DNA from 3 places in the Enterococcus wangshanyuanii genome. Region 1 is predicted to be linked to each of the others. Evidence: a T-box and tRNA genes for the amino acid it is inferred to sense, from the RefSeq annotation. Region 1 holds a T-box; the other regions hold tRNA genes.
What was found. The T-box of region 1 lies ahead of CC204_RS16755 (valine--tRNA ligase). A T-box ahead of a tRNA ligase gene usually reads a tRNA of that ligase, here a tRNA-Val.
Positions count from the first base shown of each region.

Region 1 (3,250 bases):
TGATCTACTTTGACGAGACCTTTACTAGTAACAGAGCTTAAGAAGCAAGAACATTGTGATCGGGACAAACTTCTACTATACTTGATATAGATGCGGATGCTTGAAAGTCTTTCAATAGTAATAAAATGTAGTATGCTTTTGCTGAGAAACACAGTGAATAAAGTGAACTGATGTTGAACAGTATAAGACTTTCGGAGTATGTGTTGATCATTTGCTGAGAAACACAGTGAATAAAGTGAACTGATGTTGAACAGTACAAGACTTTCGAAGAAAGTGTTGATCATTTGTATTATTTAGCTGCACAGGCTAGCTCTTTGGAAAAAAGATAACTATTGAGTGAGATAAAGAGCATCTCAATCAATAGTTCCTATTTTTCAGTCAGAGCTTGACGAGCCTGTTCCGCTTTTATTGTTATCTAGCTGCATGAGCCAGTCTCTCGAGAAAAAGATAAAACATAAATGAGACAAAGAGCGTCTCAGTCATGTTTTCCTATTTTTCAGTCGAGACTAAACGGGCTCATTCCGCTTTTATCGTTATCCAGCTGCACAAACCGATCCTTAGGAAAATAGATAAATCGCCTGTGAGACAAAAAGCGTCTCAAAGCCAATTTCCTAATTTTCTACAGGATCAAGCGGTTTGTTCCGCTTCTATCATTATCCAGCTGCATGAGCCAATCTCTCGGAAAAAAGATAAAATATAAATGAGGCAAAAAGCACCTCAGTTATATTTTCCTATTTTTCAGTCGAGATTGAGCGGCTCATTCCACTTTTATTGTTATCTAGCTGCATGAGCCAGTCTCTCGAGAAAAAGATAAAACCTGAATGAGGCAAAGAGCGCCTCAGTCATGTTTTCCTATTTTCTAGTCGAGACTAAACGGGCTCATTCCGCTTTTATCGTTATCCAGCTGCACAAACCGATCCTTAGGAAAATAGATAAATCGCCTGTGAGACAAAAAGCGTCTCAAAGCCAATTTCCTAATTTTCTACAGGATCAAGCGGTTTGTTCCGCTTTTAAATTAAGGAGGAGAAGTTAATGTTCGTAACTAAAAAAGGTGAGCAAGTTGAAATCATTGGTGAACAGCCTAAAGTAGGCATGAAAGCTCCAGCATTTTCGTTGCCAAATCTTAATGATGAAATGGTGAGTCTAAAAGATCTTGCTGGTAAAACAGTGTTGATCAGTGTAGTTCCAGATATCGATACGCGGGTTTGTTCTTTACAGACAAAACGATTCAATCAAGAAGCTGCTAAAGTGGAAGATGTTGTATTTATAACAATTTCCAATAATACTAAAGAAGAGCAAGCTAATTGGTGTGCCGCTGAGGGGGTAGACATGGAGTTACTTCACGATACAAAAGGAACATTTGGTGAGGCTTACGGGCTATTTATCCCAACAATGGGTCGCTTGGCTCGGGCTATTTTTATCATCGATCAAGAAGGAACCCTTGTTTATGAAGCCATTTCAGCTGAAATTGCTGAAGAGCCGGATTATGATTTGGCCTTAGAAAAAGCAAAAGCTGCACGATGATTTTTTTCAAATTGACTTCTGTTCACGTTCAATGGTAGAATGTAGCAAAGACGTTGAACAAGAGGAGTATTACTGGCATCGTTTTAGAGAGAAGATCGATTGGTGGGAGATTTTCACATAACCAGTAAGAAGGTAGCTTGGGAGTCGATGATTTGAATTTAGTAGAATGATTCGAGTCGTGATCGTTACCTCACGAATGAAGTGGTGTTTGTAGTTACAGACACAATTTAGGTGGTACCACGTATAAAAAAGATTATGCGCCCTAGAATACGCAAGTATTTTAGGGCTTATTTTTATGTCTTTCATTGAATCAATACTCACTAAAATAGTCGAAAAAACAGGAAGAAGGAATTTGTATGACAGAAGAAAAAAATCTACCTACTAAATACCAGCCGACTGAGATCGAACAAGGCCGGTATCAAAAATGGTTGGATCAGGATTTGTTCAAACCAAATGGTGATAAAGAAGCTAAACCCTATTCAATCGTGATTCCTCCACCAAATGTAACTGGCAAACTACACTTGGGACATGCGTGGGATACGACTTTACAGGACATGATCATTCGTCAAAAAAGAATGCAGGGCTTTGACACCTTGTGGCTACCTGGAATGGATCACGCTGGGATTGCTACTCAAGCAAAGGTTGAAGAAAAGTTAGCCGAAGAGGGGATTTCTCGTTATGATTTAGGCCGTGAAAAGTTTGTCGAACAAGTGTGGGACTGGAAAGAAGAATATGCTTCCCATATTCGTGAACAGTGGGCAAAAATGGGCTTATCTTTAGACTATAGCCGTGAACGTTTTACCTTAGATGAAGGGTTATCTCAAGCCGTTCGCAAAGTGTTTGTATCTTTATATGAAAAAGATTTGATCTATCGTGGGGAATACATCATCAATTGGGATCCTAAAGCGAAAACAGCATTATCAGATATTGAAGTGATCCACAAAGATATCGAAGGTGCGTTTTACCATATGAGTTATCCACTGACTGACGGAACTGGAGTTGTGGAAATTGCGACAACTCGTCCTGAAACGATGTTGGGAGATACGGCGATCGCCGTTCATCCCGAAGACGAACGCTATCAGGCTTTGATCGGTAAAACAGTAACACTACCATTAGTGGATAAAGAAATTCCGATCATTGCAGATGAATATGTCGATATGGAATTTGGAACGGGTGTTGTAAAAATTACACCAGCTCATGATCCAAATGACTTTGAAGTTGGTAACCGTCATGATCTTCCTCGTGTCAATGTCATGAATGAAGATGGTTCTATGAATGAGCTTGCTGGTAAATACGAAGGAATGGACCGTTTTGCTGCAAGAAAAATGATCGTTTCTGATTTAAAAGAACTAGGTCGTTTGATCAAAATTGAAACAATGAATCACAGTGTTGGTCATTCAGAACGGACAGGCGTTGTTGTTGAGCCAAGACTATCTACACAATGGTTCGTCAAAATGGCGCCATTAGCTGAAAAGGCGATCGAAAATCAAAAGACAGACAATGCAGTTGAATTTTTCCCTCCGCGTTTTGACCAAACGTTCTTGCGCTGGATGGACAATGTCCACGACTGGGTTATTTCCCGTCAATTATGGTGGGGTCATCAAATTCCCGCTTGGTATCATAAAGAGTCAGGTGAAATGTATGTTGGCATGGAAGCGCCGGAAGATGCAGATAACTGGATTCAGGATGCTGATGTATTAGATACATGGTTCAGTTCAGCTTTATG
Region 1 is NZ_CP021874.1:3,379,308-3,382,557, forward strand. Features, by position in the region: gene CC204_RS16735 (redox-sensing transcriptional repressor Rex) at 1-41, shown strand, start outside; gene tpx (thiol peroxidase) at 1,033-1,524, shown strand; T-box leader at 1,569-1,792, shown strand; gene CC204_RS16755 (valine--tRNA ligase) at 1,881-3,250, shown strand, end outside.

Region 2 (3,250 bases), 1.4 Mb from region 1:
ACTGTAGCTTGATATTGAGTGTTTGTACCACATGTACAGGATAGGTAGGAGCCGATGAACCCGGAACGCTAGTTTCGGTGGAGGCGCTGGTGGGATACTACCCTTGTGTTATGAACCCTCTAACCCGCAGCCCTAATCGGGCTGGGAGACAGTGTCAGGTGGGCAGTTTGACTGGGGCGGTCGCCTCCTAAAAGGTAACGGAGGCGCCCAAAGGTTCCCTCAGAATGGTTGGAAATCATTCGCAGAGTGTAAAGGCAGAAGGGAGCTTGACTGCGAGACTTACAAGTCGAGCAGGGACGAAAGTCGGGCTTAGTGATCCGGTGGTTCCGCATGGAAGGGCCATCGCTCAACGGATAAAAGCTACCCTGGGGATAACAGGCTTATCTCCCCCAAGAGTCCACATCGACGGGGAGGTTTGGCACCTCGATGTCGGCTCGTCGCATCCTGGGGCTGTAGTCGGTCCCAAGGGTTGGGCTGTTCGCCCATTAAAGCGGCACGCGAGCTGGGTTCAGAACGTCGTGAGACAGTTCGGTCCCTATCCGTCGCGGGCGTTGGAAATTTGAGAGGAGCTGTCCTTAGTACGAGAGGACCGGGATGGACTTACCGCTGGTGTACCAGTTGTTCTGCCAAGGGCATTGCTGGGTAGCTATGTAGGGAAGGGATAAACGCTGAAAGCATCTAAGTGTGAAGCCCACCTCAAGATGAGATTTCCCATTTCTTTAAGAAAGTAAGACCCCTCAGAGATGATGAGGTAGATAGGTTGGAAGTGGAAGTGCAGTGATGTACGGAGCGGACCAATACTAATCGGTCGAGGACTTAACCAAAAGAAATAAAATAAAAGATCTTGGTAAGCATTGATTACAAGCTTCAATCCAGTTTTGAGTGAATCATCACTCAATTAAATACAACAACACCCAGTGTGGTGGCGATAGCGAGAAGGATACACCTGTTCCCATGCCGAACACAGAAGTTAAGCTTCTTAGCGCCGATTGTAGTGAAGGGTTTCCCTTTGTGAGAGTAGGACGTCGCCGCGCTCGTTGTTATTCCGGCATAGCTCAGTTGGTAGTAGCGCATGACTGTTAATCATGATGTCGTAGGTTCGAGTCCTACTGCCGGAGTTCCTTAATATAGGATTTATGAGTAATAGTTGCTTCTTTTAACTCTGGAGAGTTGTCCGAGAGGCCGAAGGAGCATGATTGGAAATCATGTAGGCGGTGAACACTGTCTCAAGGGTTCGAATCCCTTACTCTCCGTATTAAGTTTTTGTTGGCCCGTTGGTCAAGCGGTTAAGACACCGCCCTTTCACGGCGGTATCACGGGTTCGATTCCCGTACGGGTCATTTATATTTATTGGAGGTTTAGCTCAGCTGGGAGAGCACCTGCCTTACAAGCAGGGGGTCAGCGGTTCGATCCCGTTAACCTCCATTAAATCACGGTTTGGTAGTTCAGCTGGTTAGAATGCCTGCCTGTCACGCAGGAGGTCGCGGGTTCGAGTCCCGTCCAGACCGTTTTATATTTTTGGCGCAGTAGCTCAGTTGGTAGAGCAACGGATTGAAGCTCCGTGTGTCGGCAGTTCGATTCTGTCTTGCGCCATTTTGGAGGAATAGCGAAGTGGCTAAACGCGACGGACTGTAAATCCGTTCCTTAGGGTTCAGTGGTTCGAATCCACTTTCCTCCATTTAAAAGTAGGGATATAGTTAAACGGTATAACTACGGTCTCCAAAACCGTCATTGTGGGTTCGATTCCTACTATCCCTGTTAAAATTTATGGCGATTGTGGTGAAGTGGTTAACACAGCGGATTGTGGTTCCGCCATTCGTGGGTTCGATTCCCATCAGTCGCCCTTAGTTTTAAATTTTTGCCAAGTGTTTTATGGCGATTGTGGTGAAGTGGTTAACACAGCGGATTGTGGTTCCGCCACTCGTGGGTTCGATTCCCATCAGTCGCCCTTAACTTTAAATTTTTGGGGTATCGCCAAGCGGTAAGGCAACAGACTTTGACTCTGTCATGCGTTGGTTCGAATCCAGCTACCCCAGTTTTTCTCTATTAGAGAAATTTACATTGCAATATGGCGGTATAGCCAAGTGGTAAGGCAGAGGTCTGCAAAACCTTCATCACCGGTTCAAATCCGGTTACCGCCTTGCAAAATTATTTCATGCCGGCGTGGCGGAATTGGCAGACGCGCTGGACTCAAAATCCAGTGCCCGCGAGGGCGTGCCGGTTCGACCCCGGCCGCCGGTATAAAAACTGTTAAATCATTGATTTAACAGTTTTTTTGTTTAGTAAATAGTTGTTGTTTATAAATACTATGAGCTAGCATAACAGCTTGAATTCATAACTAAAATAATATAATATTGGATTAATTCATTTTTTGGAGGTGAAATTATGATTTTTGCTCCTCTTTGCGAGTGCGATGTGCCTGATTTCCGTTAAAAAAATATTTTTGATATTAACGGAGGACTATTGATTATGAATATAGTAAAAGAAACATCTAAATTAAAGAAAGCCCAACTAGTAGTATCTACATTTGATTTATGTAATAGAAAGTATGATAAAAATCTTTGGGAAAATTTTTTAACACCAATGATTGCTGAAATTGAAAGTGCAACAACATTGGAAGATATACTTGATAATAAAAGAATTAAGCAAACTAAATTGTTTTATAAAGGTCTTGGGCTCGATCCTTCTCGTCACCGGCCTTCGTCAGATAGTTTATTAAGAAGAATAGTTTAGGGACAAGGATTATATCAAATCAATGCACTTGTAGATTTGAATAACTATCTTTCTTTGAAACTACATTTACCGATTGGCAGTTATGATCTATCTAAATTGAATAATGATCTTTCTTATATGGTAGCACGTAGGGATGAAGAATATGAAGGGATCGGAAAAGGCAAGATCGGAATCAGTAGTTTTCCTGTGTTGAGTGATTCACTTGGTCCTTTTGGTAGTCCAATTTCTGATTCAACTAGGGCGATGATTTCTCTTGAAACGAAAAAAGCGATGCTCGTGGTATATAGTTTTGGTGAGTCACCCTCTGAACTGCAGGCAATAAAAAGCGAAGTTGAACAAGCCATCAATGGCATATTTGGAACGACTGAAATCCAAACAACAATTGTGGTATAAGAGTGCTTCTGTATCTAAATATGCTGATTAGATTAAATGATGAATAAAATTAAAAAAAGATTCACTACCTTAATTTGAGATCTACTATAAAAGCCAACGTATATCCATACGTTGGCTTTCAATT
Region 2 is NZ_CP021874.1:982,322-985,571, reverse strand. Features, by position in the region: rRNA gene CC204_RS04665 (23S ribosomal RNA) at 1-824, shown strand, start outside; rRNA gene rrf (5S ribosomal RNA) at 919-1,034, shown strand; tRNA gene CC204_RS04655 (tRNA-Asn) at 1,045-1,118, shown strand; tRNA gene CC204_RS04650 (tRNA-Ser) at 1,165-1,253, shown strand; tRNA gene CC204_RS04645 (tRNA-Glu) at 1,269-1,340, shown strand; tRNA gene CC204_RS04640 (tRNA-Val) at 1,353-1,425, shown strand; tRNA gene CC204_RS04635 (tRNA-Asp) at 1,435-1,508, shown strand; tRNA gene CC204_RS04630 (tRNA-Phe) at 1,521-1,593, shown strand; tRNA gene CC204_RS04625 (tRNA-Tyr) at 1,598-1,678, shown strand; tRNA gene CC204_RS04620 (tRNA-Trp) at 1,688-1,758, shown strand; tRNA gene CC204_RS04615 (tRNA-His) at 1,771-1,843, shown strand; tRNA gene CC204_RS04610 (tRNA-His) at 1,876-1,948, shown strand; tRNA gene CC204_RS04605 (tRNA-Gln) at 1,965-2,036, shown strand; tRNA gene CC204_RS04600 (tRNA-Cys) at 2,071-2,141, shown strand; tRNA gene CC204_RS04595 (tRNA-Leu) at 2,158-2,241, shown strand; gene CC204_RS04590 (hypothetical protein) at 2,470-2,733, shown strand; gene CC204_RS04585 (hypothetical protein) at 2,788-3,126, shown strand.
Region 2: it encodes a tRNA-Val, which carries the amino acid that the T-box ahead of CC204_RS16755 (valine--tRNA ligase) is inferred to sense. The anticodon was not compared.

Region 3 (3,250 bases), 1.4 Mb from region 1:
GGAGAAGGGGTGCTGACTTCGGTCAGCCGCAGTGAATAGGCCCAAGCGACTGTTTATCAAAAACACAGGTCTCTGCAAAATCGAAAGATGAAGTATAGGGGCTGACGCCTGCCCGGTGCTGGAAGGTTAAGAGGATGGGTTAGCTTCGGCGAAGCTCAGAATTGAAGCCCCAGTAAACGGCGGCCGTAACTATAACGGTCCTAAGGTAGCGAAATTCCTTGTCGGGTAAGTTCCGACCCGCACGAAAGGCGTAACGATTTGGGCACTGTCTCAACGAGAGACTCGGTGAAATTTTAGTACCTGTGAAGATGCAGGTTACCCGCGACAGGACGGAAAGACCCCATGGAGCTTTACTGTAGCTTGATATTGAGTGTTTGTACCACATGTACAGGATAGGTAGGAGCCGATGAACCCGGAACGCTAGTTTCGGTGGAGGCGCTGGTGGGATACTACCCTTGTGTTATGAACCCTCTAACCCGCAGCCCTAATCGGGCTGGGAGACAGTGTCAGGTGGGCAGTTTGACTGGGGCGGTCGCCTCCTAAAAGGTAACGGAGGCGCCCAAAGGTTCCCTCAGAATGGTTGGAAATCATTCGCAGAGTGTAAAGGCAGAAGGGAGCTTGACTGCGAGACTTACAAGTCGAGCAGGGACGAAAGTCGGGCTTAGTGATCCGGTGGTTCCGCATGGAAGGGCCATCGCTCAACGGATAAAAGCTACCCTGGGGATAACAGGCTTATCTCCCCCAAGAGTCCACATCGACGGGGAGGTTTGGCACCTCGATGTCGGCTCGTCGCATCCTGGGGCTGTAGTCGGTCCCAAGGGTTGGGCTGTTCGCCCATTAAAGCGGCACGCGAGCTGGGTTCAGAACGTCGTGAGACAGTTCGGTCCCTATCCGTCGCGGGCGTTGGAAATTTGAGAGGAGCTGTCCTTAGTACGAGAGGACCGGGATGGACTTACCGCTGGTGTACCAGTTGTTCTGCCAAGGGCATTGCTGGGTAGCTATGTAGGGAAGGGATAAACGCTGAAAGCATCTAAGTGTGAAGCCCACCTCAAGATGAGATTTCCCATTTCTTTAAGAAAGTAAGACCCCTCAGAGATGATGAGGTAGATAGGTTGGAAGTGGAAGTGCAGTGATGTACGGAGCGGACCAATACTAATCGGTCGAGGACTTAACCAAAAGAAATAAAATAAAAGATCTTGGTAAGCATTGATTACAAGCTTCAATCCAGTTTTGAGTGAATCATCACTCAATTAAATACAACAACACCCAGTGTGGTGGCGATAGCGAGAAGGATACACCTGTTCCCATGCCGAACACAGAAGTTAAGCTTCTTAGCGCCGATTGTAGTGAAGGGTTTCCCTTTGTGAGAGTAGGACGTCGCCGCGCTAAACGTGTTGTATCGGAGGTTTAGCTCAGCTGGGAGAGCACCTGCCTTACAAGCAGGGGGTCGGCGGTTCGATCCCGTCAACCTCCATTTTTTGAGCCGTTAGCTCAGTTGGTAGAGCATCTGACTTTTAATCAGAGGGTCGCAGGTTCGAGCCCTGCACGGCTCATAGAAATATTTTGCGGGTGTGGCGGAATTGGCAGACGCACTAGATTTAGGATCTAGCGCCTTACGGCGTGGGGGTTCAAGTCCCTTCACCCGCATCTTTTAAGTCTCGTTGATAAACTTGGCGAAATACGCCGGCTTAGCTCAGTTGGTAGAGCATCTGATTTGTAATCAGAGGGTCGAGGGTTCAAGTCCTTTAGCCGGCATCAAACTGCGGAAATAGCTCAGTGGTAGAGCACCACCTTGCCAAGGTGGGGGTCGCGGGTTCGAACCCCGTTTTCCGCTTAGCTTGTTCATTCGCCGGGGTGGCGGAACTGGCAGACGCACAGGACTTAAAATCCTGCGGTGAGTGATCACCGTACCGGTTCGATTCCGGTCCTCGGCATTCATCACAACCTGTGTTGAGATGATTTTTAGCACCCATAGCTCAACTGGATAGAGTGTTTGACTACGAATCAAAAGGTTAGGGGTTCGACTCCCTTTGGGTGCATTTGAAATACGGGAAGTAGCTCAGCTTGGTAGAGCACTTGGTTTGGGACCAAGGGGTCGCAGGTTCGAATCCTGTCTTCCCGATTTTATTTTGTGGGGCCTTAGCTCAGCTGGGAGAGCGCCTGCTTTGCACGCAGGAGGTCAGCGGTTCGATCCCGCTAGGCTCCATTGTACCATTTTATTATCATCGCGGTGTAGCTCAGCTGGCTAGAGCGTCCGGTTCATACCCGGGAGGTCGGGGGTTCGATCCCCTCCGCCGCGATACCTTATTAGAGCCAAGGACCTTTAGCTCAGTTGGTTAGAGCAGACGGCTCATAACCGTCCGGTCGTAGGTTCGAGTCCTACAAGGTCCATTGTAGTGACTTAATTAATATTTCGGAGGATTACCCAAGTCCGGCTGAAGGGAACGGTCTTGAAAACCGTCAGGCGGGTAAAACCGTGCAAGGGTTCGAATCCCTTATCCTCCTTTATTGATGACCACAGTGAGTGTGAAGTATCACTTACTAGTGATCACCAAGAGAAACAACTTTCTAATAGTCTTTGACTATAATTATCGCGGGGTGGAGCAGTCAGGTAGCTCGTCGGGCTCATAACCCGAAGGTCGTAGGTTCAAATCCTGCCCCCGCAATTGCTTGAAAAAGCAAAAAGTTATTCGTGACGCAACACAATAACGGATGGTTTGGTAGTTCAGCTGGTTAGAATGCCTGCCTGTCACGCAGGAGGTCGCGGGTTCGAGTCCCGTCCAGACCGTTATCTTTTTTTGCGGGTGTAGTTTAGTGGTAAAACCACAGCCTTCCAAGCTGTTGTCGCGAGTTCGATTCTCGTCACCCGCTTTATGGGCCTATAGCTCAGCTGGTTAGAGCGCACGCCTGATAAGCGTGAGGTCGATGGTTCGAGTCCATTTAGGCCCATTAATAAATATTTTACTTGGGGAAGTACTCAAGTGGCTGAAGAGGCGCCCCTGCTAAGGGTGTAGGTCGGGAAACTGGCGCGAGGGTTCAAATCCCTCCTTCTCCGTTCCAAGTAGGCCCGTTGGTCAAGCGGTTAAGACACCGCCCTTTCACGGCGGTATCACGGGTTCGATTCCCGTACGGGTCATTGTTTATATATTAATATTTCGGAGGATTACCCAAGTCCGGCTGAAGGGAACGGTCTTGAAAACCGTCAGGCGGGTAAAACCGTGCAAGGGTTCGAATCCCTTATCCTCCTTTA
Region 3 is NZ_CP021874.1:1,997,798-2,001,047, reverse strand. Features, by position in the region: rRNA gene CC204_RS09895 (23S ribosomal RNA) at 1-1,176, shown strand, start outside; rRNA gene rrf (5S ribosomal RNA) at 1,271-1,386, shown strand; tRNA gene CC204_RS09885 (tRNA-Val) at 1,402-1,474, shown strand; tRNA gene CC204_RS09880 (tRNA-Lys) at 1,481-1,553, shown strand; tRNA gene CC204_RS09875 (tRNA-Leu) at 1,566-1,647, shown strand; tRNA gene CC204_RS09870 (tRNA-Thr) at 1,683-1,755, shown strand; tRNA gene CC204_RS09865 (tRNA-Gly) at 1,763-1,834, shown strand; tRNA gene CC204_RS09860 (tRNA-Leu) at 1,849-1,934, shown strand; tRNA gene CC204_RS09855 (tRNA-Arg) at 1,966-2,039, shown strand; tRNA gene CC204_RS09850 (tRNA-Pro) at 2,049-2,122, shown strand; tRNA gene CC204_RS09845 (tRNA-Ala) at 2,134-2,206, shown strand; tRNA gene CC204_RS09840 (tRNA-Met) at 2,227-2,300, shown strand; tRNA gene CC204_RS09835 (tRNA-Ile) at 2,318-2,391, shown strand; tRNA gene CC204_RS09830 (tRNA-Ser) at 2,416-2,505, shown strand; tRNA gene CC204_RS09825 (tRNA-Met) at 2,593-2,666, shown strand; tRNA gene CC204_RS09820 (tRNA-Asp) at 2,715-2,788, shown strand; tRNA gene CC204_RS09815 (tRNA-Gly) at 2,801-2,871, shown strand; tRNA gene CC204_RS09810 (tRNA-Ile) at 2,876-2,949, shown strand; tRNA gene CC204_RS09805 (tRNA-Ser) at 2,968-3,055, shown strand; tRNA gene CC204_RS09800 (tRNA-Glu) at 3,065-3,136, shown strand; tRNA gene CC204_RS09795 (tRNA-Ser) at 3,158-3,247, shown strand.
Region 3: it encodes a tRNA-Val, which carries the amino acid that the T-box ahead of CC204_RS16755 (valine--tRNA ligase) is inferred to sense. The anticodon was not compared.